DNA from 3 places in the Paenibacillus sp. FSL H8-0332 genome. Region 2 is predicted to be linked to each of the others. Evidence: riboswitches for the same ligand, from Rfam matches in the RefSeq annotation. Region 2 holds a riboswitch; each other region holds the start of a gene.
What was found. Region 2 has a riboswitch for cyclic di-GMP ahead of NST43_RS00360 (anti-repressor SinI family protein). Riboswitches for the same ligand answer to the same signal wherever they lie in the genome.
Positions count from the first base shown of each region.

Region 1: another riboswitch for cyclic di-GMP. It lies ahead of NST43_RS29445 (flagellar assembly protein A); the one in region 2 lies ahead of NST43_RS00360 (anti-repressor SinI family protein).
Region 3: another riboswitch for cyclic di-GMP. It lies ahead of NST43_RS01610 (transglutaminase-like domain-containing protein); the one in region 2 lies ahead of NST43_RS00360 (anti-repressor SinI family protein).

Region 1 is NZ_CP150145.1:6,761,694-6,769,601, reverse strand. It holds gene NST43_RS29450 (aldo/keto reductase) at 1-37, opposite strand, end outside; gene NST43_RS29445 (flagellar assembly protein A) at 68-1,717, opposite strand; cyclic di-GMP riboswitch class I at 1,793-1,885, opposite strand; gene NST43_RS29440 (hypothetical protein) at 2,114-2,248, shown strand; gene NST43_RS29435 (isochorismatase family cysteine hydrolase) at 2,403-3,086, shown strand; gene NST43_RS29430 (ABC transporter substrate-binding protein) at 3,112-4,125, shown strand; gene NST43_RS29425 (ABC transporter ATP-binding protein) at 4,140-4,949, shown strand; gene NST43_RS29420 (ABC transporter permease) at 4,946-5,698, shown strand; gene NST43_RS29415 (ring-opening amidohydrolase) at 5,695-6,765, shown strand; gene NST43_RS29410 (cupin domain-containing protein) at 6,813-7,241, shown strand; gene NST43_RS29405 (PucR family transcriptional regulator ligand-binding domain-containing protein) at 7,258-7,908, shown strand, end outside.
Region 2 is NZ_CP150145.1:81,434-89,341, reverse strand. It holds gene NST43_RS00380 (signal peptidase I) at 1-511, shown strand, start outside; gene NST43_RS00375 (TasA family protein) at 611-1,207, shown strand; gene NST43_RS00370 (TasA family protein) at 1,247-1,837, shown strand; gene NST43_RS00365 (helix-turn-helix transcriptional regulator) at 2,098-2,430, shown strand; gene NST43_RS00360 (anti-repressor SinI family protein) at 2,576-2,719, opposite strand; cyclic di-GMP riboswitch class I at 2,754-2,857, opposite strand; gene NST43_RS00355 (2-oxoglutarate dehydrogenase E1 component) at 3,576-6,443, shown strand; gene odhB (2-oxoglutarate dehydrogenase complex dihydrolipoyllysine-residue succinyltransferase) at 6,503-7,795, shown strand.
Region 3 is NZ_CP150145.1:374,619-382,526, forward strand. It holds gene NST43_RS01590 (glycosyltransferase family 39 protein) at 1-1,692, shown strand, start outside; gene NST43_RS01595 (glycosyltransferase family 2 protein) at 1,789-2,766, shown strand; gene NST43_RS01600 (GtrA family protein) at 2,756-3,160, shown strand; gene NST43_RS01605 (class D sortase) at 3,228-3,881, shown strand; cyclic di-GMP riboswitch class I at 4,007-4,088, shown strand; cyclic di-GMP riboswitch class I at 4,162-4,242, shown strand; gene NST43_RS01610 (transglutaminase-like domain-containing protein) at 4,256-5,065, shown strand; rRNA gene NST43_RS01615 (16S ribosomal RNA) at 5,431-6,989, shown strand; rRNA gene NST43_RS01620 (23S ribosomal RNA) at 7,259-7,908, shown strand, end outside.

The DNA.
Region 1 (7,908 bases), 860 kb from region 2:
CCTGCAGGCCGCTATTGCCCAGACGGTTATATCGCACGCTCTCACTTCTCCTTATATAGTAGTAGTCTTAGCAGGAATCACGCACAAGCAGCTTGCCGCCAGACTCCAGGCGGCTCTCCTGCGACCGGGCAAGATTAATCACCGCATGCTCCTCCTGGAGCAGCTCAATCTCCTCGCCCAGCTTGAGGAGCAGCCTGGAGAAGCGGCTTAGGACACTGTCTGTGATGTACCCGGTGAATTGTCCCGGATGGGCGAATACCTCAAGCATCTGCCAGAGCTGGTCCGTGCCGGAGCCGAACGCCCCGTTCATACGGCTCAGCGCAGCCTGGAGATCGCGGATCAGGCTTTCGAGGTGGCTGTATTTACCCTCCAGCAGCAGCATGACCACCAGGCCGTATTTCACGGATTGCTGGCGGGATTCCACGTTCTTGGCCAGCTGGCGCGCTGCCTCACGCAGTCCGTCCGCCTCAGTCCGCAGCAGGCTTGCGAGGCTGTGCAGACGATGCTGCTGTACCCCCGCGTGTCCGGCGTACAGGCCGCTGCCGGTGACCTGGCCGCTAACATAAATACTGCCGGTAGCTATAATTGTGGATTGGCGTATATCTCCATAGACGTACACATTACCCAGGGCTTCGATACGTACAGGTCCTTCCAGATCTCCCGGTACAATGACGTCGCCTGCAAACATAACATCGCCCGCAGTATCCGCCGTCTCCCTGGTCAGCAGACGGACCGGAGGGAAATCACATATCCGGACGCTGCCGTTTCCTCCGCAGATGCGGGGTCTGCCGGTATGCCGGGCCACGATATTACCACAGGGGAGGAGCTTGGCATGGTTACCGGCAGCGAAGTAGATATCCTGCGGCGGGGGAGGGGGCAGGACTCTGCCGTCTGTGTCGAAGCCGGGAATGCCCTCTTCCGGCGGCAGTTTGCGGGCGAAGACTTCGCCTGCGAAGGTAAAGGGGGCTCCCGGGAAACGGAGATACTCCAAGGGTTCCGCAGGCTTCTGATCCGGGGCTCCCTGTCCCTGAAACATCCGGTTCCCCTCTAGTGTATGCTCAGGCAGCAGGAATTCCAGCCGTGCTTCCTTGCCGGGCAGCGGGGCTCTTCCTTCAGCGATGCATACGGGAAGATATGTAGGGTTCTCCAGCTCCGCGTACAGGGCGGGAATGTTCAGGTTGCGCAGAATAAAACGGTTGTCCAGTGAGGCGATAATCTGTTCTATAGTGAGCGTGGACAGCAGCATCGCCGGGTTGGGCTGGGCACGGACGACCGCCTCGAAAGCAGCGGGACAGTTGACCAGATTCCAGGCGTACTTCTCTGCACGGTATAGAGTGAAGTGGACCTTGAGCTTGTCAGGCGATACGGTAATTTCGTATTGCGGCTTCTCGCAGATCTCCCAGGTGATATAATCCGCCTTCGTCACCTCGGTTGGTTCTGTAACGGTCTTCCAGTTGATCTTCAGGACAACAGGGTGGATCGCAGAAATCCGGGCGGGAGCGCCTCCGGGCAGCGGAGGCGTAATGAATATCTGGTTGTCCTGCACGAGGATAATTCCATTCTTATCTCCATGTGTCCCGTCAGAAGCTCGGCCCTCCACAGAGAATGAATCCAGGAGCCCTTTACGTTCGAGCATCAGGGACTCTACGAATTCATATCGGCTTGGTTCGATATAATGCTGCGGCATGGTTGTAACCTCACTTTTTCGTATGATCAATGGCAATTCGTACAGAAAAAGAACATCATCAAGCCCGGGAGGACTTCCCGTGAACAGCCGGCTTAAGTGGTCTCTATTGGCAGCCTGGCGACCTTAAACGCGGGATTTGGCGTTCTTAGGCCCATGGCTTTGCGTCCTGCCCTTTCGGGAAGTTTGCCTTTAGAAATAGATCAATGATATACATCCTGTAGAGGTGGTTATTTGTAGTCGACTGTAATCGACAAAAAGAGTCATAAATAGTTCTTGCGTGGCATTAACTTCTGCAAACAAGCTTAATTCTAGTACTTAAAGAGCTATTTTTCAACTATATTATGCCTATTTATCAAAAAACTCGAAATATGCAGCTCTATTTCGACAAAAAAACTGGTTTCCCAGCGCTTACATCTTATGGAAGCCATGAGAACAAGAAAAGGGGGAACTGTCCTCTGCGCCCGGCAGGTGGAAAAAGAAAAAAGCAGCGGACGGCCAAATGTTCACGGCAGCGACGACCAAGCTTTGTGTTTTTGTGTAATGTATATGTTAGATATGTAAATAAACACAAACATTCAGTATATTATTTCGTAATAAAACCGAAGACATCCCAAATTCATTGTAATATAATCTAACTCATACCAAGGAAACGCGAATTAATGTTAACTAAAATAACATTAATGGAGATAGCGACATCAGGAGAGGAGCATAAATCATGCAGATTGCAGCAACACCTTACATCTGGCCTTATGACGGGGCAGTTGACCCGGCGAAGACAGCGCTGATGATTATCGACATGCAGACGGATTTTTGCGGCAAGGGCGGTTACGTCGAGAGAATGGGTTATGACCTCTCATTAACGGCAAGAGCGATTCAGCCCATTCAGCGGCTGCTGGCACGTATCCGGGACATCGAAGGGTTCACCGTGATCCATACCCGCGAGGGGCATAAGCCGGATCTGTCGGATCTGCCGGCGAACAAAAGGTGGCGCAGCCGCCAGATCGGGGCCGAGATCGGCTCCGAAGGACCGGCGGGACGAATCCTCGTGCGGGGGGAGCGCGGCTGGCAGATCATTGAGGAGCTGGCGCCTGCCCACGGAGAGTACATTATAGACAAGCCGGGCAAAGGCAGCTTTTATGCAACGGACCTGGACCTGATCCTGAAGAATAAAGGAATTACCCATCTGATTCTGACCGGTATTACTACCGATGTCTGTGTACACACCACGATGCGGGAGGCCAATGACCGCGGGTACGAGTGTCTGATCCTTGCGGATTGCACGGGAGCAACGGATGAAGCGAATCACCTGGCGGCGCTGAGTATGGTTCAAATGCAGGGCGGGGTGTTCGGCAGTGTAAGTGATTCACAAGCGGTGCTGCGTGCGCTGGAGCAATACTAAATCATTCATAAACGGGGGAATAACCATGTGGAACAAGTCCAGAACGAAAGCGCTGATGCTGTTAACCTCGCTAATGCTGCTCCTGACTGCCTGCGGTAACCATACGGAAGCCGGGAAGGCCGAAGGCCAGGGAGCGGAAGGCTCGGGCGAGCTGAAAAAGGTGGTGCTCCGGCTGAAGTGGATTCACCAGGCGCAGTTTGCCGGCTTTTATACCGCAGTGGAAAAAGGCTTCTATAAAGAAGCGGGGCTGGATGTTGAGATCCGTCCGGGGGGCTCGGATTTCCCGGCTGTGCAGATGGTAGCTTCCGGCAGTGAGGAGTTCGGAGTTACCGGTGCTGACCAGGTCGTTATCGCCAGAGAGAAAGGCGTCCCGGTCAAAGCGTTGTCCGCGATCTACCGCAAAACCCCGTTCGTCATGTTCACGCTCAAAGAGTCCGGGATTAAGACGATGGAGGATCTTGTCGGGCAAAAGGTGGGCATTAAGCTGGGCGGCAACGAAGAGCTGACCTTCCGTGCCATGGAGAAAAGCGCGGGCATCGACCCTTCGCAAATCGAAGAAATGCCGGTCAAATATGATCTGAGTCCGCTGTTAACCGGTCAGGTTAAGGCCTGGCCCGGATATGTTATTAATGAAGTTCTGGCTGTAGAGGAGCAGGGCAAGGAAGTGAATATTATCGACCCGAACGACTATGGCATCAATTTCTATGCCGATACCTTGTTCACTACGGAGTCTGTCATCAAGAAGGACCCGGAGATGGTCGCAAGCTTCGTGCAGGCGTCTATGCAGGGCTGGGATTATGCGGTCAAGCATCCGGAGGAGGCGGCGGAATTCGGTCTGAAATATGGCGAGAAGCTGGATCTGAAGCATGAGGTCAATATGATGAAGGCCAGCATTCCGCTGCTTGATCCGGAGAAGCTCCCGCTGGGATCGATGGACGAGGCGTCCTGGGAGACGCTGCAGAAGAATCTGGTCGAGCTGGGCTTTGTGAAAAAGGAACAGGACCTAGGCGGATTGTTCACCAACGAGTTTTTGAAATAAGGAGGGACCCGATAATGACAACAGCGATCAAAGAACAGCTGAATTCTGCCGCCGCGCAGCATCCCGGTACCCGGGAAACCATGCTCTCCCTGCGCAATTGCTCTCTTTCCTTCGGCAACGTGCCTGTGCTGGATCAGGTCAGCCTTGATGTATACCGCAATGAGTTCATTTCGATTCTCGGACCGAGCGGCTGCGGGAAATCCACAACACTCCGGCTGATGCTGCGGCTGTTAAGCCCGGAAGCCGGTGGAGAGGTGGCGTATGCTTCCCCGGATCTGTCCCTGGGCATGGTCTTTCAGAAGCCGGTCCTGATGCCGTGGCTCAGTGCGCTGCAGAATGTAATGCTGCCGCTTGAACTGGGCGAGAAGAAGAAATTCAGCAAGGCTGAGGCACGTGAAAAAGCGGAAAGTGCCCTGCGCCTGGTCGGTCTCCAGGATTATCTGAACCACTTCCCGCATCAGCTCAGCGGCGGGATGCAGCAGCGGGCAGCGATTGCCCGGGCTCTGGCGGCCGATCCGACAGTGCTGCTGATGGATGAACCGTTCGGTGCGCTGGATGAGCTGACGCGTGAGAAGCTGAATTTCGAGCTGCTGCGGCTGTGGGAGAGCCCGGAGACCAGTCTAAGCAGCATTGTGATGGTCACCCATTCGATCCATGAATCCGCGCTGCTGTCAGACCGGGTCGTGATGATGTCTCCCCGGCCCGCCGGTGTGACGGATATCATTCCGGTAACGCTGCCCTCCCCGCGTGAGGCAGGTATGGAAGAATTGCCGGAATTCCACCGGATTGTCAAGGAACTGAGAAAGCGGGTGAAGCATCTATGACGGTCAAAATCAAAGACACCCTGTACCCGGTCACGTTTGCGCTCGGCTTCCTGCTTCTATGGGAGCTGGCTGTACGTCTCCTGTCGGTTCCTATGTATCTGCTGCCTGCGCCTACGCAGGTAGTCTCGGCTATTAATGGCTCGCTCTGGTCGCATACGCTGGTTACGCTGGGCGAAGCTCTGACCGGGTTCATTCTTGCCAATATCCTCGGCCTGGCTACCGCAGTGATTTTCGTGCATTCCAAGCCCATTGAGAAGGGGATGTTCCCGCTGGCCATCGCCCTTAAGACTACGCCGCTGGTGGCGCTGGCCCCGCTGCTGGTCGTTTGGCTGGGGACCGGATATACCTCGAAGGTGATCGCTTCGATGCTGATCTGCTTTTTCCCGATTCTGGTGAACAGTGTTAAAGGTCTTAAGGCCATTGAATACGAAGCCTGGGAGCTGTTCTCGACCTATAAAGGGACGAAGAGCGAAATCTTCTGGAAGCTGCGGCTGCCGACAAGTCTGCCTTATATCTTCTCTGCCCTCAAAATCTCCACCTCGCTTGCCATTGTCGGAGCCATCGTCGGCGAATTCGTCGGTGCCAATAAGGGACTCGGTTATGTAGTGCTTGTCTCTTCCTATCATATGGATACGCCGGTGATGTTCTCGGCCATTATTGCTTCGGCGCTGTGCGGCCTGCTGTTGTTCTGGGGTATCGGGCTGCTGGAGAAACGGGTTATTTTCTGGACAAGGAGCGATGATCTATGATGAACTGCTCGGTAATCCGCATCCCAGCAGGCGCGCCGCATGATATGTCGGGATTAAGCGCAGCGGTGGAAGCAGGCCTGTTCCGGCCGGAGGAAGTGGTCGCGGTGCTGGGGAAGACGGAGGGCAACGGCTGTGTGAATGATTTTACGCGGGGTTATGCGGTTATGGCGCTGAAAGGATTCTTTGCTGAAGCGGCAAAAGGAGGAGCTGCCGACATCTCTTATGTGATGTCCGGCGGTACGGAAGGGGTGCTCAGCCCGCACTTCACGGTCATCAGCCGCAGCGGACGGGGGGAGCCGGGTGTGGTTGCTGATGGCCTGAAGTCGCTCGCCATTGGTGTGGCAAGAACCCGGAGCTTCCGGCCGGAGGAGCTGGGACGGCTCCCTCAGGTAGACGCCGTGGCGGATGCTGTAGCCCGTGCGGTTAAGGATGCGGGCATTACCTCGCCAGGAGATGTGCATTTTGTACAAATCAAGTGTCCGCTGCTTACCGCTGAGCAGATCTATGACGCGCATAGCCGTGAGGTATCGCTCATCACAGAGGATACTTATAAATCGATGGGATATTCCAGAGGGGCCTCTGCACTGGGTGCCGGGGTAGCGCTGGGTGAGGTGGATCGTGCAGCCTTGCAGGAAGAAGAGATCTGCACGGACTGGACTCAATTCAGCGCGGTAGCCTCCACTTCGGCGGGCAGTGAGTTGTCCTGCTGTGAAGTGATTGTGTTCGGGAATTCGTTGTCTGCGGACGGCCCGTACCACATCGACCATGCCGTCATGCAGGATGCTGTGGATGGCGCTGCGCTTCAGGGCCTGCTGGACCGTTATCCCGGTGAAGAGCTGGTGCAGGTGCTGGCCAAGGCAGAAGCCGATCCCGATGGTGTCATCCGCGGACGCCGCCATATCATGCTGGATGACTCGGATATCAATCATACCCGCCATGCGCGGGCTGTAGTCGGCGGTGTGCTGGCCTATGTCGGCGGCGACCCGATGATCTACGTCTCCGGCGGAGGCGAGCATCAGGGGCCAAAGGGCGGAGGGCCGGTGGCGGCTGTGTTCCGCCGTAAGTAGCAGAGTTGGGATACAACTACATTTTATCCATCATGGGGGAATCGAATATGCATACACAGGAAACGAAAGTGCTGGCAGCAGCAGATATGACATGGGAGCTTATGCCGAATCACATAGAGCTGTATCACCGGGAGATTGTCTCGGCAAAGGAAGCGGACCGCCTGGGTATCCGGATGAGCTCGATTCTGTGGGAGAAGCTGGGGATCGGTGGCCAAGTCTTGCCGCATTATCATGATGTAGTCGAAATCATTCATATTACCGTAGGAGAGGTCAAGCTGCTATGTGACGGGGAGTGGCACAGCTACCGGGCCGGAGATACGTTCCATGTGCCTGCGGGCGTAGTCCATTCTGTCAGGAATACAGGGGATTCTCCTTCGGAGCAGATCAGTATTTTTGTACCGGCGGAGGCGGAGGTGCCGTCCAACAGCTTCTTCGGCACTACACTAATCGAGGATATCTATTCTTCCAAGCTATAGTAAAGGCGGCGGAGCCATGGGCAGCAATGTAATTACCGGTTTGACCTGCAGCGATATTCTGCTGATTCCCGACCTGAAGGAAGCGGCCCTGCTGGCCGGAGCCGGGGGCCTTGGGCGTTATATTAACCGGGTCAATGTAATGGAGGTTCCCGATGTCATTGACTGGGTGCGTCCGGGGGAGTTCCTGATTACGAGCGGCTTCCCCTTTCATAACCGGCCGGAGCTGATCGCAGAGATTATTCCCCAGCTGAACCAGAAGGGAGTGTCCGCGCTCGGGATCAAAACCAAACGTTATATCGATGAGATTCCGCCGAGGGCGCTGGAACTCGCGGATCAGCTGGGGTTCCCGATCTTCGAGCTGCCCGCCTCCACCTCCTTCTCCGATGTGGTACGCGACATTATGGAGCGGGTGCTGGTGCAGGAGGCGCGGGAGCTCTCGCAGCTCCAGAGCCGGTTCCAGAAGCTGTCGAAGCAGCTGCTCCATGGCGACGGGATTGAGGATTTCCTGCTGACTCTGGACGGCATGCTGCATAATCCGGTCGTCCTGCTGGATGATACCGATCAGGTCTTCTGTTCTCCGCAGGCGGAGGCGCTGAAGTTAGAAGAGCAGCTTCCGGCCTGGATACAGCTCCGCCAGGAAGGCAGTCTCGGCATTACATTCCTCACA
Region 2 (7,908 bases):
CTCCGGCGGCGAGCCCTCCTTCTTCGGCTACCAGATCAAGACGGTATTATCCGGCTCCATGGAGCCCGGCATTCAGACCGGTTCCATTGTGGCCATTAAGCCGGGCGGGGACATGAGCCGGTTCCAGAAGGGCGATGTGATCACTTTTTTGAATCCCGATAACATTCTGATCACCCACCGCGTGGTCGCTGCCGAGCTGAACAGTGCTCTGGGGGAAGCCAGCTACACCACCAAGGGCGACAATAATGATTCAGCCGACACCGCCGCCGTCAGCTCCACGAATGTGGTAGGTGAGTATACCGGCGTGACCGTCCCCTATGTGGGCTATGCCATGAGCTTCGCAGTCTCCAAAGCCGGAAGCGTAGTGCTGATGATTATTCCCGGACTGCTTCTGCTCCTCTACGCGCTGTATTCTTCATGGAAGGCCGTTGCGGCACTGGAAAAGAAGAACGTCTCGTCTTCCGCAACCGGCGGCGGCGGGCCGGATACTTTGACTGACCTCATACAATGATCGATTGTCCTCTCCCGTTTACGAAACGCGGAGCCACAATACAGCTTGCCGGAAGCACCGGCTATGCACAAAGCAGACTCATAAGAGAGGGATGAACAAATGAACGTCAAAAAAACATTAGGTCTCGGCGTTGTATCGGCAGCATTAGGCTTGACCCTGGTCGGCGGAGGCACCTTCGCTTACTTCAGCAGCACTTCTACTTCCTCAGCTTCTTTTAACAACGGAACCTTATCACTTCAATCTGATCCCTCCGTCATTGTTAATCTCAGCAACCTCAAGCCGGGTGATACCGTCTTACGGGACTTCAAACTCAAAAATGACGGGACACTCAATATTCCCAAAGTGGTACTGCGCACCTCATCCGCCATTACAGACGCTCAGGGAGACAACGGCTCCCACAATTTCAAGGATGATATTATTGTGACCTTCCTCGTGAACAAGGATAAGAAAGAATCGCCGCTCCTGGTCATCTCGCTGGCCGATCTGGAGCAGGAGAGTCCCGATCTGGTGGCCCGGGGAATTGTCGGAGCGATCTTAGGCGGAGAGAAGTCCGGCATTAAAGCCGGTACCTCGGATAACCTGACCATCCAGTTTGCCTTCAAGGAGACCCTCCAGCCGCAGAACTATTATCAGGGCGATACGCTTGCACTGACGCTGAATTTCGAAGCCAACCAGGAAAAAGGCAGTCTCAAATAATTCCACAACAAATCAAACCATTCGAGGAGGAAATAAATCATGGGTATCAAAAAAACATTGGGTCTTGGCGTAGCATCGGCAGCACTGGGTTTGTCTTTAATCGGCGGGGGCACCTTCGCTTACTTCAGCTCCACAGCCACCAGCACGGCAACCTTCGCCGCAGGTACGCTGAAGCTCGGCTCTTCCTTCAATACTCCGGTAGCGCTGACGAATCTGAAGCCGGGAGACTACACCGTCCGCACCTTCACCTTGTCCAATGACGGCACACTGGATATCAAGCTCCTCAAGCTTGCCACCACTTACACCGTGACCGATGCCATGGGTGATAACGCGGGCCAGGATCTCGGAGACCACTTCAAGGTCAAGCTCCTAGATAGTACGTACACCGGCGGTTCACTAAGCGGTCATGTGCTGTCCGAGATCTCCCTGAAGGATCTGAAGAATACCCCCAGCTACGATCTCGTAGCAGCAGGCGTACTGCCAGGAGGGATTGCCGCCGCCGGGTCCAAGACCTTCAAGATCGCTTTCGAATTCGTAGACAACACGCTCGATCAGAACATTTTTCAGGGTGACGGCTTAGCTCTGAACTGGACCTTCGATGCACTTCAAGGACTGGGAGAAGCCAAGTAGGTCAGCAATCCATGAAGACGGCACATCCTTCCCCAACCGGGCCGGGTGTGCCTTTTCCTTTTCTCCCGGCTGCCGGGTTCAATGAATTTTGTCCGATTTGCGGATTTTTGTTATACTTACAAATGGAAACGGCTTTACTGTCCCTTTAAAGGGCGGTGCCGTTTCAGCGAGAAAGATAAGGAGAATGTATAGCGCGAAGCATATAAATTCTTATCTTTTACCAAAAAAGTACGGAGGGCGTTGTAATCGTGTCAGATACTATGGGAAGCCGCATCCACAAACTCCGGCTGGAGAAGGGCTATTCGTTATCCGAGCTTGCGGATAAGGCTGATGTGGCGAAATCATACCTCAGTAATGTGGAACGGAACATTCAATCCAACCCCTCCATTCAATTCATCGAAAAAATCGCTGACGCGCTTCAGGTATCCATTCATGCACTGCTGTATGGCGGGCTGGCAGAGACGGAAGAACAGGCTCTGGACGGGGAATGGTTCCGGCTGGTTCAGGAGGCCATGGCCTCCGGTATAAGCAAACGGGAATTCAAGGAGTTCCTCGATTACCAGAAATGGCGTATGGATCAAAAGGACAACTAGACGTAGTATTGTATGCCGCCGGGAAGACTTCACTTGGCAGGGAGGCCACCTTCGGCGAAGGCATCCTTTCAAAGGCATACAGAAAAGGCACAGCGTACCGGCCGCTGTGCCTTTTCTGTATGTATCCGAACAATGATGACCGCCCTTACATCGCCTGGAGTGCCTTTTCGCTTAGAAACCGGCGGATATCCTCTGCCGCGATCCCCGCCTGCTTGGCAGACATCAGCAAGTCTACCCATTCCAAATCCAGATCTACTGCCTGCAACTCGTTATTCCCCTGGTTGGACATATCCAAGAAATCTCCTCCTAGAATTTTCGCGTCCCCAGGCAGTCCGGCCATCATAGTAGTATTGCTACTTTGTAGTATTTCTACTTTAGATCCGAGACTTTGTGCCCCTGTCTTTCGGCAGGTTTACCTTTTACTGGACCCTTTCCATCATGAAAGGATCTGGCAAGAATCGATGAAACCGTTCTCCGCAATAACATTATACAAGATCATACGCGATTAGTGTGTCGTTTTCTGGAATTTTTTTATGTTAAAATGTGAGGAAACTTAGCTGAAATTGCCAGCAGCTTGTATAAATATTTCCAGTTCCAAGTTCAAACCCTATGTAATAGTTTAAATATACTAAAGGGAACTCTAACCGCCCCGGCTTACCGCTGCACGCACCATCGTATAGAGACAATTACCCATTTGTATATATAACGGAGAGTTATGTGAGTTTATATTTTGAAAGCACTAAAGAAATAACAAAAAGCAAAAGAAGCGGAGGGGAAATTTGGAACTGGAGGAGCGGCAGCGTCCGCCTTTGTATTTGGATTTCTACCGCGAAGAGCGGTTCAAATTAGGAAATTCAAATACAACAGCGGCCGGAGGTCCAAATGTTCACCGCAGCGACGGTCCAGCTTCGTTTCAATTCTTAAGTGCGTCCATATATAAATGAATTATTTCTATTTATGATAGTTCCGTATGAATACTGTAATGAATCATGCCAAATTGCGAACGGATTGACCGAAAGTATGAATTGATTACCCCGCCGGAAAGTAGCACAATAGGATGAGAATGAAACCGCAAACATTTGCAGCTCCGCCAAGTGGCACACTGGATGCCTCGCGTGGAGTTTATCCGTTAGGAGGACCTATTCATGGCAGTCAAAGAGCCCTATAACGACACAGTATGGAGCAAATACTACGGCCCCAACCTGGGCTACATCCAAGAAAGATATGAGCAATTTGTCAAGGACCCCTCTTCTGTTGAACAACATTACCGCGATCTCTTCACCGTATCCGGCCCCCCTCCACTGGCACCCGATGCCGAGAGGGCTCCAAGGCCTGCCGTATCCGCAGATGCGCAGTGGCTCAAAAAGGCCGTCAAGGCCTCGAAGCTGATCGCCAATATTCGTATATATGGCCATATGGCCGCAGACATTGACCCGCTGGAGCGCAGCACGAACCCGATGGCCAAATGGCTGGAGCTGGAGACCTACGAGCTTACCCGCGAGGATCTTAATGCACTGCCCGCTTCGCTGATCTGGGATAATGCCCCTGCGGATGTGCATACCGCGATGGATGCCGTCCACAGAATGCGCCAGGCCTATACCCAGACCATCGCCTATGAATTCGGGCATGTACATGATGAACGCGAGCTGCGCTGGCTCAACAGCCAGGCGGAATCCATGACCTCCCCTGCCCCGCTGAATAATACAGAGCGTAAAGAGCTGTTGAAGCGGCTGATCCAGGTGGAGCATTTCGAGACCTTCCTGCACAAGACCTTCGTCGGCCAGAAGCGCTTCAGCCTGGAGGGCAATGACGCCCTTGTGCCGATGCTGGATGAGATTGTCCGCGCCGCCGCGCATGATGGCGCAGAGCATATTCTGATGGGCATGGCCCACCGTGGAAGACTTAATGTGCTGGCTCATATTCTGGGCAAGCCTTATGATATTATTTTCTCGGAATTCCATCACTCGCCGAACAAAGAGCTGTTCCCTTCAGAAGGCTCCATGGGCGTGACCTACGGCTGGAGCGGTGATGTGAAGTATCATCTCGGGGCTGACCGTGCCGTCCGCGAAGGCGAGACCGTGCGCACCCGGATCACGCTTGCGAATAACCCGAGTCATCTAGAATTCGTCAATCCTGTAGTTGAGGGCTTCACACGTGCTGCACAGGAAGAGCGCAACGCTCCGGGAATGCCTAAGCTGAATACAAGCAAGGCCATGGCTGTGCTGATGCACGGCGATGCCGCCTTCCCTGGAGAGGGCATTGTCGCTGAGACGCTTAATATCGGCAAATTGCAGGGTTATCAGAATGGCGGTACCGTGCATATTATCGTCAATAACCGGATCGGCTTCACCACAGAGAGCGAAGATTCCCGCTCCACCCATTATGCCAGCGACTTGGCCAAAGGGTATGAGATCCCGGTCGTGCATGTCAATGCCGATGACCCTGAAGCTTGTATTGCCGCAGTCCGTCTGGCCTGCGCTTACCGCCATATGTTCAAGAAGGACTTCCTGATTGATCTGATCGGCTACCGCCGCCACGGGCATAATGAAATGGATGATCCCGAGACTACACAGCCGATTGTATACGGCAAGGTGCGGAACCACCCTACTGTATACCGCGCTTATGCAGAACGCCTGGAGCGCGAGAAGGTAATTACAGCCGATGATGTAACGAACATGATTGCCGAGGCGGAGAGTGTCCTTCAGCAGGCCTTCGATCAGATGAAGGAAGGCAAGCAGAAGAATGCGGAATCCAAAACCGCCGTCGCGCTGGATAACGACAGTCCCCAGAAGCGTCCGAATGCCTTCCCGCTGGCCGGTCTGCAGGAGATTAACCGCGAGCTGCTGCGCGTACCGGCCGGCTTCAAGGTCTATCCGAAGCTGGAACGGATATTGCAGCGCCGCAAGGATGCACTGAATGACGGAGAGCGGGTGGACTGGGCACTGGCAGAGACGCTTGCCTTCGCTACCATCCTGAAGGATGGCACGCCGATCCGCCTCAGCGGACAGGATTCACAGCGCGGCACCTTCGCCCACCGTCATCTGGTGCTGCATGACAGCGAGAACGGTGAACTCTATGCTCCGCTGCATCAGCTGAGTGATGCCGCCGCTTCATTCGGCGTCTACAACAGTCCGCTGTCCGAGGCCTCTGTCCTCGGCTTCGAATATGGTTATAATGTGTTCGCACCGGAGACCTTCGTCATCTGGGAGGCTCAATACGGCGACTTCGCCAATGCCGCTCAGGTCATTATTGACCAGTTCATTTCTGCCGGACGCGCCAAGTGGACACAGCGCAGCAACCTGACAATCCTGCTGCCTCACGGCTATGAAGGCCAAGGACCGGAGCACTCCAGCGGCAGAATGGAACGGTTCCTCCAGCTCTCCGCCGAGGAGAACTGGACTGTAGCCAACCTGACCAGTGCTGCGCAGTATTTCCATCTGCTCCGCCGTCAGGCCGCGCTCTGCGGACAACCGGATGCCCGGCCGCTGGTTATCATGGCGCCGAAGAGCCTGATCCGTAACACGCGCAGCACCTCAGCCGGAGCGGATCTCGCTTCGGGCATCTTCCAGCCGGTTCTTCCCGAGCCGCTGCTCGGCAGTAAGCCGGAAGCAGTGAAGCGCCTCGTGGTATGCAGCGGCAAGGTGGGCATCGATCTCCAGACGGAGCTGGAGGCCACACGCGGACAGGACTTCTCCTGGCTGCACATTTTGCGCATGGAACAGCTCTATCCGTTCCCGGAACGCGAGATTGGCGCTCACCTTAGCGGCTTCAGCTCTCTGGAGGAGATCGTCTGGGTACAAGAGGAACCGAAGAATATGGGCGGGTGGACGTATGCCGAATCCCGGCTGCGCGCCATCGCACCGCAGAAGGTCACCGTCCAGTACATCGGCCGTCCGGATCGTTCCAGCCCGGCTAGCGGCTACGCAGATGTCCACAGCTTCGAGCAGCGGCGCATTGTCCGGGAAGCCCTGAAATTGAATGCTGCAGTGCAAGCACCTGTACCGTCTTCCTGAGCACAGTAAGGCGGTCATACGATATCACGCACACCACTATATTTGGGGAGGTACGGCCTGTGTCCGAGATAAAAGTACCCGATTTGGGCGAATCGATTTCCGAAGGAACGATCTACAAATGGCTGGTTAAAGAAGGCGACACTGTCGGCCAGGGGGATGTGCTTGCCGAGCTTGAGACCGACAAGGTCAATCTCGAGATCAGTGCGGAGGAGGACGGCGTCATCTCCTCCATCCTGCGCCAGGCGGGCGAGAACGTTGCCGTTGGCGAAGCCATCGGCATCATCGGCGCCGGCAGCGCCGCGGGTGCTGCCAGCGGCGGCAAGCCGGAAGCGGCCGCACCGCAGAGCGGCAGCGTGCCTGCAGCGGCCGCAAGTGCAGCAGCGGCTGAACCGGCCGCTGCTGTAACGGCTCCAGCCGCCGCCGAAGGTGCGGCGGCTGGCACTGCGGCCCTGGCTTCGCCGGGGGCGCGCAAGCTGGCGCGGGAGCGGGGCATCGACCTCGGCGAGGTCAGTGCCCGCGACCCAATCGGCCGGATCGGTCAGGCCGATGTGAATGGTCATGGCGCAGCCGGGCCGCAGGCGGCTGCGCGGCCGGAGCCGGCGAAGCCCGCGCCGACGGCAGCGGGCAAGGCGCCGCACGCCGAGGACGGCAAAGCCACCGAGCGCAAGCGCATGTCGCGGCGGCGGCTGACGATTGCCAGCCGCCTGGTCGAAGCGCAGCAGACGGCCGCGATGCTGACCACCTTCAATGAGGTGGACATGACCGCCATTCTCGACATCCGCAAGCGCCGCAAGGATGCCTTCAAGGAGAAGCACGAGGTCGGGCTCGGCTTCATGTCCTTCTTCACCAAGGCCGTCATCGGCGCGCTCAAAGCTTACCCGATGCTGAATGCCGAGATCGACGGGGAAGATCTCCTGCTGAAGAAATATTATGACATCGGCATTGCCGTAGCTGCCAAGGAAGGCCTGGTTGTACCAGTCGTCCGCGATGCCGACCGGCTTAGCTTCCCTGAGATCGAGCGGCGGATCGGCGAGCTGGCCTCCAAGGCGCGCGCCAATACGCTCAGCCTGCCGGAGCTTCAGGGCGGTACCTTCACGATCACGAACGGCGGAGTGTTCGGCTCCCTGCTGTCCACACCGATCCTCAACACCCCGCAGGTCGGCATTCTCGGCATGCACAAGATCCAGCTGCGCCCAATCGCGCTGGATGAGGAACGGACGGCCAACCGTCCGATGATGTACATCGCCTTGTCCTACGATCACCGGATCGTGGACGGCTCAGAAGCGGTCAGCTTCCTGGTTAGAGTCAAGGAATTGCTGGAGGACCCGGAATCCCTGCTGCTGGAAGGCTAACCTTCCCTCCGCAGCTTTTTCCTCCTTCTTATACACATAGTCCTAGACAAACAGGCATCCGTAGAGCGAACCCGCTCTGCCGGATGCCTGTTTTCTGGTTACAACAATTGAAA
Region 3 (7,908 bases), 290 kb from region 2:
AAGGCGCCTGAGACTCTGTGGGAGCCAGCGGCCAGCGGCGAGAGCTTCTATGTGGATCTGGGGCAGGCCCATCAACTGGAGCGGGTCAATGTGTTCGGCGGTGTTGGAACAGGGAAGTTTCAGCTGGGATTCAGCCAGACCCCTGATAATTGGAGCAGCCCGCTTGAGGTAAGCGAGGATGTCGGCAATGTCTTCATCTGGAAAAGCCAGCCGCTTAACGTATCCGCAAGATATGTCAAGCTCTCGGTTACGTCTCCAGGCTTCACCCTCAATGAGATGGCTTTCTATGAGCAGGGGGCTCCTAAGGTTCCTCTGACCATAGCAAGCGTGACACCTGATTCGGGGGCAACAGCTAAAAGAGGAACGCCGGCCAATCTGTTCGACGAGCAGTCCGTCATACCGGAGAACTCTAATTTCATGAACAGTACGTATTTTGATGAGATCTATCATGCCCGTACGGCTTATGAGCATTACCATAATATTGTTCCTTATGAGAACACGCATCCGCCGCTTGGCAAGCTGCTGATCGGGGTAGGCATGGAGCTCTTCGGCGTCAATCCGTTCGGGTGGCGGATCATCGGCACCTTGTTCGGGATTGCGATGCTGCCGCTGATTTATATCATGGCCCTGCGGTTGTTCCGTAAGACTACCTATGCTGCACTGGCAGCAGGATTGTTCGCTCTGGACTTCATGCATTTCACCCAGACGCGGATATCGACCATCGATGTGTACGGTGTATTCTTCATTATGCTGATGTTCTATTTCATGCAGCGGTATTTCACGATGAATTTCTACCGGGTGCCGCTACGGACCACACTGGTTCCGCTGTTCTGGTCAGGACTATTCTTCGGAATCGGGGTTGCCTCGAAATGGATTGTCGTCTACGGCGGGGCAGGCCTTGCCATTATGCTGGCACTGGTGCTGTTTGAACGCTATAGGGAATACAAGGCCGCCGGACGCCTGCTGGCTGAAGGCAAGCTAACCGGACAGGACCTCAAAGCCGCCTGCAGGACGGCAGATCAGTCCTTCTGGAAGAATACCGTGATCACCCTGGCCAGCTGTATAGGATTCTTCATTGTTATTCCGGGGATCGTATATAGTCTGTCCTTCATTCCCTCACTGTCTGCGTCGGCAGAGGGCTTCACCGTTAAGGGGCTGATTGATGCCCAGAAGAATATGTACAACTATCACAGCCAGCTTGTAGCTACACATCCATTCGCCTCCTCCTGGTGGGAGTGGCCGTTCATGAAGCGTCCCGTATGGTTCTTCAGCGGCGGCGAAGGCTTGCCGGCAGGCAAGGCGAGCAGCATAGTAACGATGGGGAATCCGCTGATCTGGTGGACAGGAATCTTCGCGATGCTGGCCGCCGTATGGTTCACCGTGAAGCGCCGGGACAAGAACCTGTACATGATCTGGATCGGCTTCTTCTCACAATATGTTCCATGGATGCTTGTGCCGCGTGAGACGTTCCTGTACCATTACTTTGCAATGGTGCCGTTTATGATTCTATCCATTGTATACATCCTGAAGCTGCTTGACGGCAGGTTCCAGGGTGCCAGATATTTGCGGTACGCCTATGTTGCGGCCGCCGCCATCCTGTTTGTAATGTTCTATCCGGTATTATCCGGCATGCAGGTGAACAGCAGTTATATCATTCATGTCCTTCGCTGGTTCCCTTCCTGGGTATTCTAGGAGGGGAGCCTCAGAAGCCGGATATATGTTCAAAGCTGATATTGATGAAGCGCATCAAGGAAGCTGTGGCTTACAACAAATTTAGGAGGAACCCTTGTGAAGGCCAGATATAGTGTAATTGTCCCCATGTACAATGAGGAGGAAGTCATTCAGATAACCTACGAGCGGCTCAAAAAAGTAATGGATGGTTGCGGGGATTCCTATGAGCTTGTGTTCGTCAATGACGGCAGCCGGGACCGTACGGCTGAGATTATGCGCGGAATCAGTAATACGGATGAGCATGTCAAGCTGATTGACTTCTCGCGTAACTTCGGCCACCAAGTGGCGATTACGGCGGGTATGGATTATGCTGAAGGTCAGGCTGTTGTGGTGATTGATGCGGATCTCCAGGACCCGCCTGAGGTCATCCTGGAGATGATCGCCAAGTGGAAGGAAGGCTATGAGGTAGTCTATGCCAAGCGGCTGAAGCGCCACGGGGAGACCTTCTTCAAGAAGGTGACAGCCAAAATCTTTTACCGTCTGCTAAGCAGCATGACCAGTGTAGAGATTCCTACGGATACCGGGGACTTCCGGCTCATCGACCGTAAGGTCTGCGATGTGCTGCGCGGCCTGAAGGAGAAGAACCGTTATGTGCGGGGGCTGGTGAGCTGGGTTGGCTTCCGGCAGACCATGGTGGAATATGTGCGGGAGGAACGCTTCGCCGGGGAGACGAAATATCCGCTCAAAAAAATGATCCGCTTCGCGCTCGACGGAATCACCTCCTTTTCGCACAAGCCGCTCAAAATCGCCTCCTATGTCGGCTTCTTCCTGTCCTTCTCCAGCTTCCTCTACCTGTTCCTGGTCTTATTCCAAAAGGTCTTCACCTCCTGGACCGTGCCGGGCTGGGCGTCCATTGTCGGGGTTAACCTGCTGTTTAACGGCATTGTGCTGATGCTGCTCGGTGTAATCGGGGAGTACATTGGACGGATCTATGATGAATCGAAGGACAGACCGCTCTATATCGTTAGCGAGACCAAAGGCTACCCGGATGCGGAGACCGAAGACACGCGGAAGGAAAGCGATTATGCAAGATAAGGCTTGGCGTGCAGGCATGATCCAGTTTCTGAAATTCAATGCAGTGGGCCTGCTTAACACGTTCATTGATTTCGCGGTATTTACCCTGCTGCATTCCCTGGGGATGCTTAACACCCCTGCACAGATAATTTCCTACAGCGCCGGGACGGCAAACAGCTTTTTCTGGAATAAAAAGGTGACCTTCAAGGGCCGGGACAGAGGCGGGAATGGCGGATTTGACCGGATGCAGCTAGTGAGATTTATTGTGCTGAATCTGCTGGTGCTGGGCATTTCGGTGCTGCTGATTCATCTGCTGACTGATCGCCTGGGAATCCAGGTGCTGATGGCCAAGGTGCTGGTTACCTTCATTACAGTGATCATTAATTTCTTTGGAAGCCGGAAGTGGGTATTCTAGAGGTACAGTACATCTTCCTCGTGTCCTGGGGGGTTAGCACTTATTCTATATTGCGGAGGCGATTGTCATGCGGAAGTTATCCTATTTGATTATACTTGCCGGGGTCCTGATTATGCTCTACCCCAAAGGAAGCGAATGGTACGAGGACCGTCAGCAGCAGAAGCTGCTGGAAGAGGCTGAACAGGCCTATAGTGAAATCGTTCCTTCGGCTACGGCTCCTGCCAGCCAGGATCTGAGCAAGCCCTATGCGGAAGTCACCCAACTGCTGGCGGAAGAGTCCGGTGCGGAAGAGCCGGTGCCCACTACAGCGCCCGAGATTGAAGTTGGAGGCAAGATCACCGCCATTATTGAAATCGACAAAATCGATCTGAAGCTGCCTGTACTGGAGGGCGCCACCAAAACTAATATGAAGCATGCCGCGGCGCATATGAAGGAGACAGCTCCGATTGGTGAGGTAGGCAACGCAGCGATTGCGGCACACCGGTCAAGAACGGCAGGACGGCTGTTCAACAGACTGGATGAGATCGGTAAAGGGGATACCATTACTGTTATTACAAGCGGCCAGGAATACAAGTATGTTGTATATGATGTATCTATTGTAGAGCCTACCGATATTTCGGTACTGAAGGGAAAGGATGATGATAAGATTCTGACCCTCATTACCTGCGATCCGCTTGTCAACCCGACCCACAGACTCATCATTCATGCGAAGTTAACCTGACTTGTCCAAGACAAGGCAATAAAAGTCGAAAAAACATAAAATTTTAGACTATTTTTGTGGAATCTAGCGATTTGGGTCTTGCTAATAGATAGAGATATGGTAAGATATAACTATGAAAGCTAATACACGATAAACGGCAAACCTATCGAAAGGTAGGGACGCAAAGCTACAGGGCCTTCCCGTCATGGATGGCAGCCAGCTACCGAATGAAGAGGCTTTTTTTGTTTGTTTTAATTCTGAATCTGTAATTATATGGTAGTAGATTGGACAGATAAAGCTTATACGATAACGGCAAACCTATCGAAAGGTAGGGACGCAAAGCTAAAGGGCCTTCCCGTAAGGATGGCAGCCAGCTACCGAAAGGGGTTTTATCCATGAAAAAGTTATATTTAATGTTGATTACACTTTTTGTGATTGTCACTTCCGTGCAGACAGGCACTGCTCAAGCAGCTAATGCAGATTCAAGCTGGTTAAATGTTGGACAACTTGATCAAGGGGTTATCGGGGTTTCGTACGATGTTCCTAAGGACAAGAAGATGAAGCTCATGATTACCAAAGACAATAACAGCTATACTTACAACTTATACACTTCCAAACCAACCGAGACGTTCCCGCTGCAACAAGGAAATGGCTCTTATAAGGTCTCCGTTCTTGAGAATACTACCGGCAACAAATACAAAGTACTATCTTCCGAGACTGTATCTCTCTCAATGAGTAATGTGAATGCCGTATATTTGAGCTCTGTACAGAATGTGAAATGGAGTTCTTCCGATAAATCCGTTCAAAAGGCAGCCCAGCTTACAAAGGGTCTGACCACAGATGCAGACAAAGTTAAGGCCATCTACAATTACATCGTAGCTAACGTGAAATATGACTACTCTCTGGCTAACAGCGTAAGCACAGATTATATTCCGAACAACGATAACACACTGGCTACCAACAAAGGTATCTGCTACGATTACGCATCCTTGTTCGCTACTATGCTCCGCAGTGAAGGCATTCCTACCAAATTGGTTATGGGGAATACAAGCTATGTAACTTCATACCATGCCTGGAACGAAGTGTTCATGAACGGCAAATGGGTAACGATTGATACTACAGTGGATGCAGGTCTGGGTAAGAACACCGCGTCAACAGAACTGATCAAAGCAGCAAGCAAATATACTGCAGCGAAATTCTACTAAGAATAGCTGTGAACTATAGCATTTCCTGAGAATAACCCGCTTAAACATTAAGCGGGTTATTTTTATTTATAGAAAGGTTGCTTTTTAATAGAGGGATAGGTTATTATAAATAAGCGTTGTTGGAACGGCAAAGGAAATGAGAGATTACTTAAAAAAGTGATTTCAAAATAAAGCTTGCATTGTTCAAACGAACGTGATATATTATAAGAGTTGCTGGTGACGAAGTGATCGGCGCTGACAACGAGCTTGATCTTTGAAAACTGAACAACGAGTGAGTATCGGAAATCGCTTCGGCGAGATCCAAAAATGAGAATGAAAATTCTCGTCAGATGTTTCAAAATGAGCAATCGCTCTTTCTAAATACCAATTTGGAGAGTTTGATCCTGGCTCAGGACGAACGCTGGCGGCATGCCTAATACATGCAAGTCGAGCGGAGTTATGATGGAGCTTGCTCCTGATTAACTTAGCGGCGGACGGGTGAGTAACACGTAGGCAACCTGCCCTCAAGACTGGGATAACTACCGGAAACGGTAGCTAATACCGGATAATTTCTTTCCTCTCCTGAAGAGAGAATGAAAGGCGGAGCAATCTGCTACTTGGGGATGGGCCTGCGGCGCATTAGCTAGTTGGTGGGGTAACGGCTCACCAAGGCGACGATGCGTAGCCGACCTGAGAGGGTGAACGGCCACACTGGGACTGAGACACGGCCCAGACTCCTACGGGAGGCAGCAGTAGGGAATCTTCCGCAATGGGCGCAAGCCTGACGGAGCAATGCCGCGTGAGTGATGAAGGTTTTCGGATCGTAAAGCTCTGTTGCCAGGGAAGAACGTCCGGTAGAGTAACTGCTATCGGAGTGACGGTACCTGAGAAGAAAGCCCCGGCTAACTACGTGCCAGCAGCCGCGGTAATACGTAGGGGGCAAGCGTTGTCCGGAATTATTGGGCGTAAAGCGCGCGCAGGCGGTCATTTAAGTCTGGTGTTTAAACCTTGGGCTCAACCTGAGGTCGCACTGGAAACTGGGTGACTTGAGTACAGAAGAGGAAAGTGGAATTCCACGTGTAGCGGTGAAATGCGTAGATATGTGGAGGAACACCAGTGGCGAAGGCGACTTTCTGGGCTGTAACTGACGCTGAGGCGCGAAAGCGTGGGGAGCAAACAGGATTAGATACCCTGGTAGTCCACGCCGTAAACGATGAGTGCTAGGTGTTAGGGGTTTCGATACCCTTGGTGCCGAAGTTAACACAGTAAGCACTCCGCCTGGGGAGTACGGTCGCAAGACTGAAACTCAAAGGAATTGACGGGGACCCGCACAAGCAGTGGAGTATGTGGTTTAATTCGAAGCAACGCGAAGAACCTTACCAGGTCTTGACATCCAACTAACGAAGCAGAGATGCATCAGGTGCCCTTCGGGGAAAGTTGAGACAGGTGGTGCATGGTTGTCGTCAGCTCGTGTCGTGAGATGTTGGGTTAAGTCCCGCAACGAGCGCAACCCTTGACTTTAGTTGCCAGCAGGTTGAGCTGGGCACTCTAGAGTGACTGCCGGTGACAAACCGGAGGAAGGTGGGGATGACGTCAAATCATCATGCCCCTTATGACCTGGGCTACACACGTACTACAATGGCCGGTACAACGGGAAGCGAAGCCGCGAGGTGGAGCCAATCCCAGCAAAGCCGGTCTCAGTTCGGATTGCAGGCTGCAACTCGCCTGCATGAAGTCGGAATTGCTAGTAATCGCGGATCAGCATGCCGCGGTGAATACGTTCCCGGGTCTTGTACACACCGCCCGTCACACCACGAGAGTTTACAACACCCGAAGTCGGTGGGGTAACCCGCAAGGGAGCCAGCCGCCGAAGGTGGGGTAGATGATTGGGGTGAAGTCGTAACAAGGTAGCCGTATCGGAAGGTGCGGCTGGATCACCTCCTTTCTATGGAGAATCGTTTCCTGCAACGGAAACATTCAAATCGGAAGCTAAAGCTTCCACAATAGAACCCTTGGGTTCGAATACTCACTCGTTGGTCAGTTTTGAGAGTTTAAGCTCTCATCTTTAACTTTGATCCTTGAAAACTGGATACCGAAATGAATTTGCGTTTTAGAACATTCCTTTAAGCTGAACTTGTGTAAACAAGTTTCAATATTTTAGTGATGCTAAGCGAAGGTTTTCGATTGTGCAAACAAGCGAAACGCCGGAGCATTGGTTAAGCTACTAAGAGCACACGGAGGATGCCTAGGCGCCAGGAGCCGACGAAGGACGTGGCGAACAACGAAACTGCCTCGGGGAGCTGTAAGCAAGCTTTGATCCGGGGGTGTCCGAATGGGGAAACCCAGCTGTGGTAATTCGCAGTTACTCATTTCTGAATACATAGGAAATGCAGAGGCAGACCAGGGGAACTGAAACATCTAAGTACCCTGAGGAAGAGAAAACAATAGTGATTCCGTCAGTAGCGGCGAGCGAACGCGGAACAGCCTAAACCAAGGGGCTTGCCTCTTGGGGTTGTGGGACGTCTCACATGGAGTTACAAAGGAAGATGGTAGGCGAAGAGGTCTGGAAAGGCCCGCGATAGAGGTAAAAGCCCTGTAGCCTAAACTGTGTTCTCTCCGAGACGGATCCCGAGTAGTGCGGGGCACGTGAAACCCCGTATGAATCCAGCAGGACCATCTGCTAAGGCTAAATACTACCTGGCGACCGATAGTGAAACAGTACCGTGAGGGAAAGGTGAAAAGCACCCCGGAAGGGGAGTGAAATAGAACCTGAAACCGTGTGCTTACAAAAAGTCAGAGCCCTTTCTATGGGTGATGGCGTGCCTTTTGTAGAATGAACCGGCGAGTTACGTTTAACATGCAAG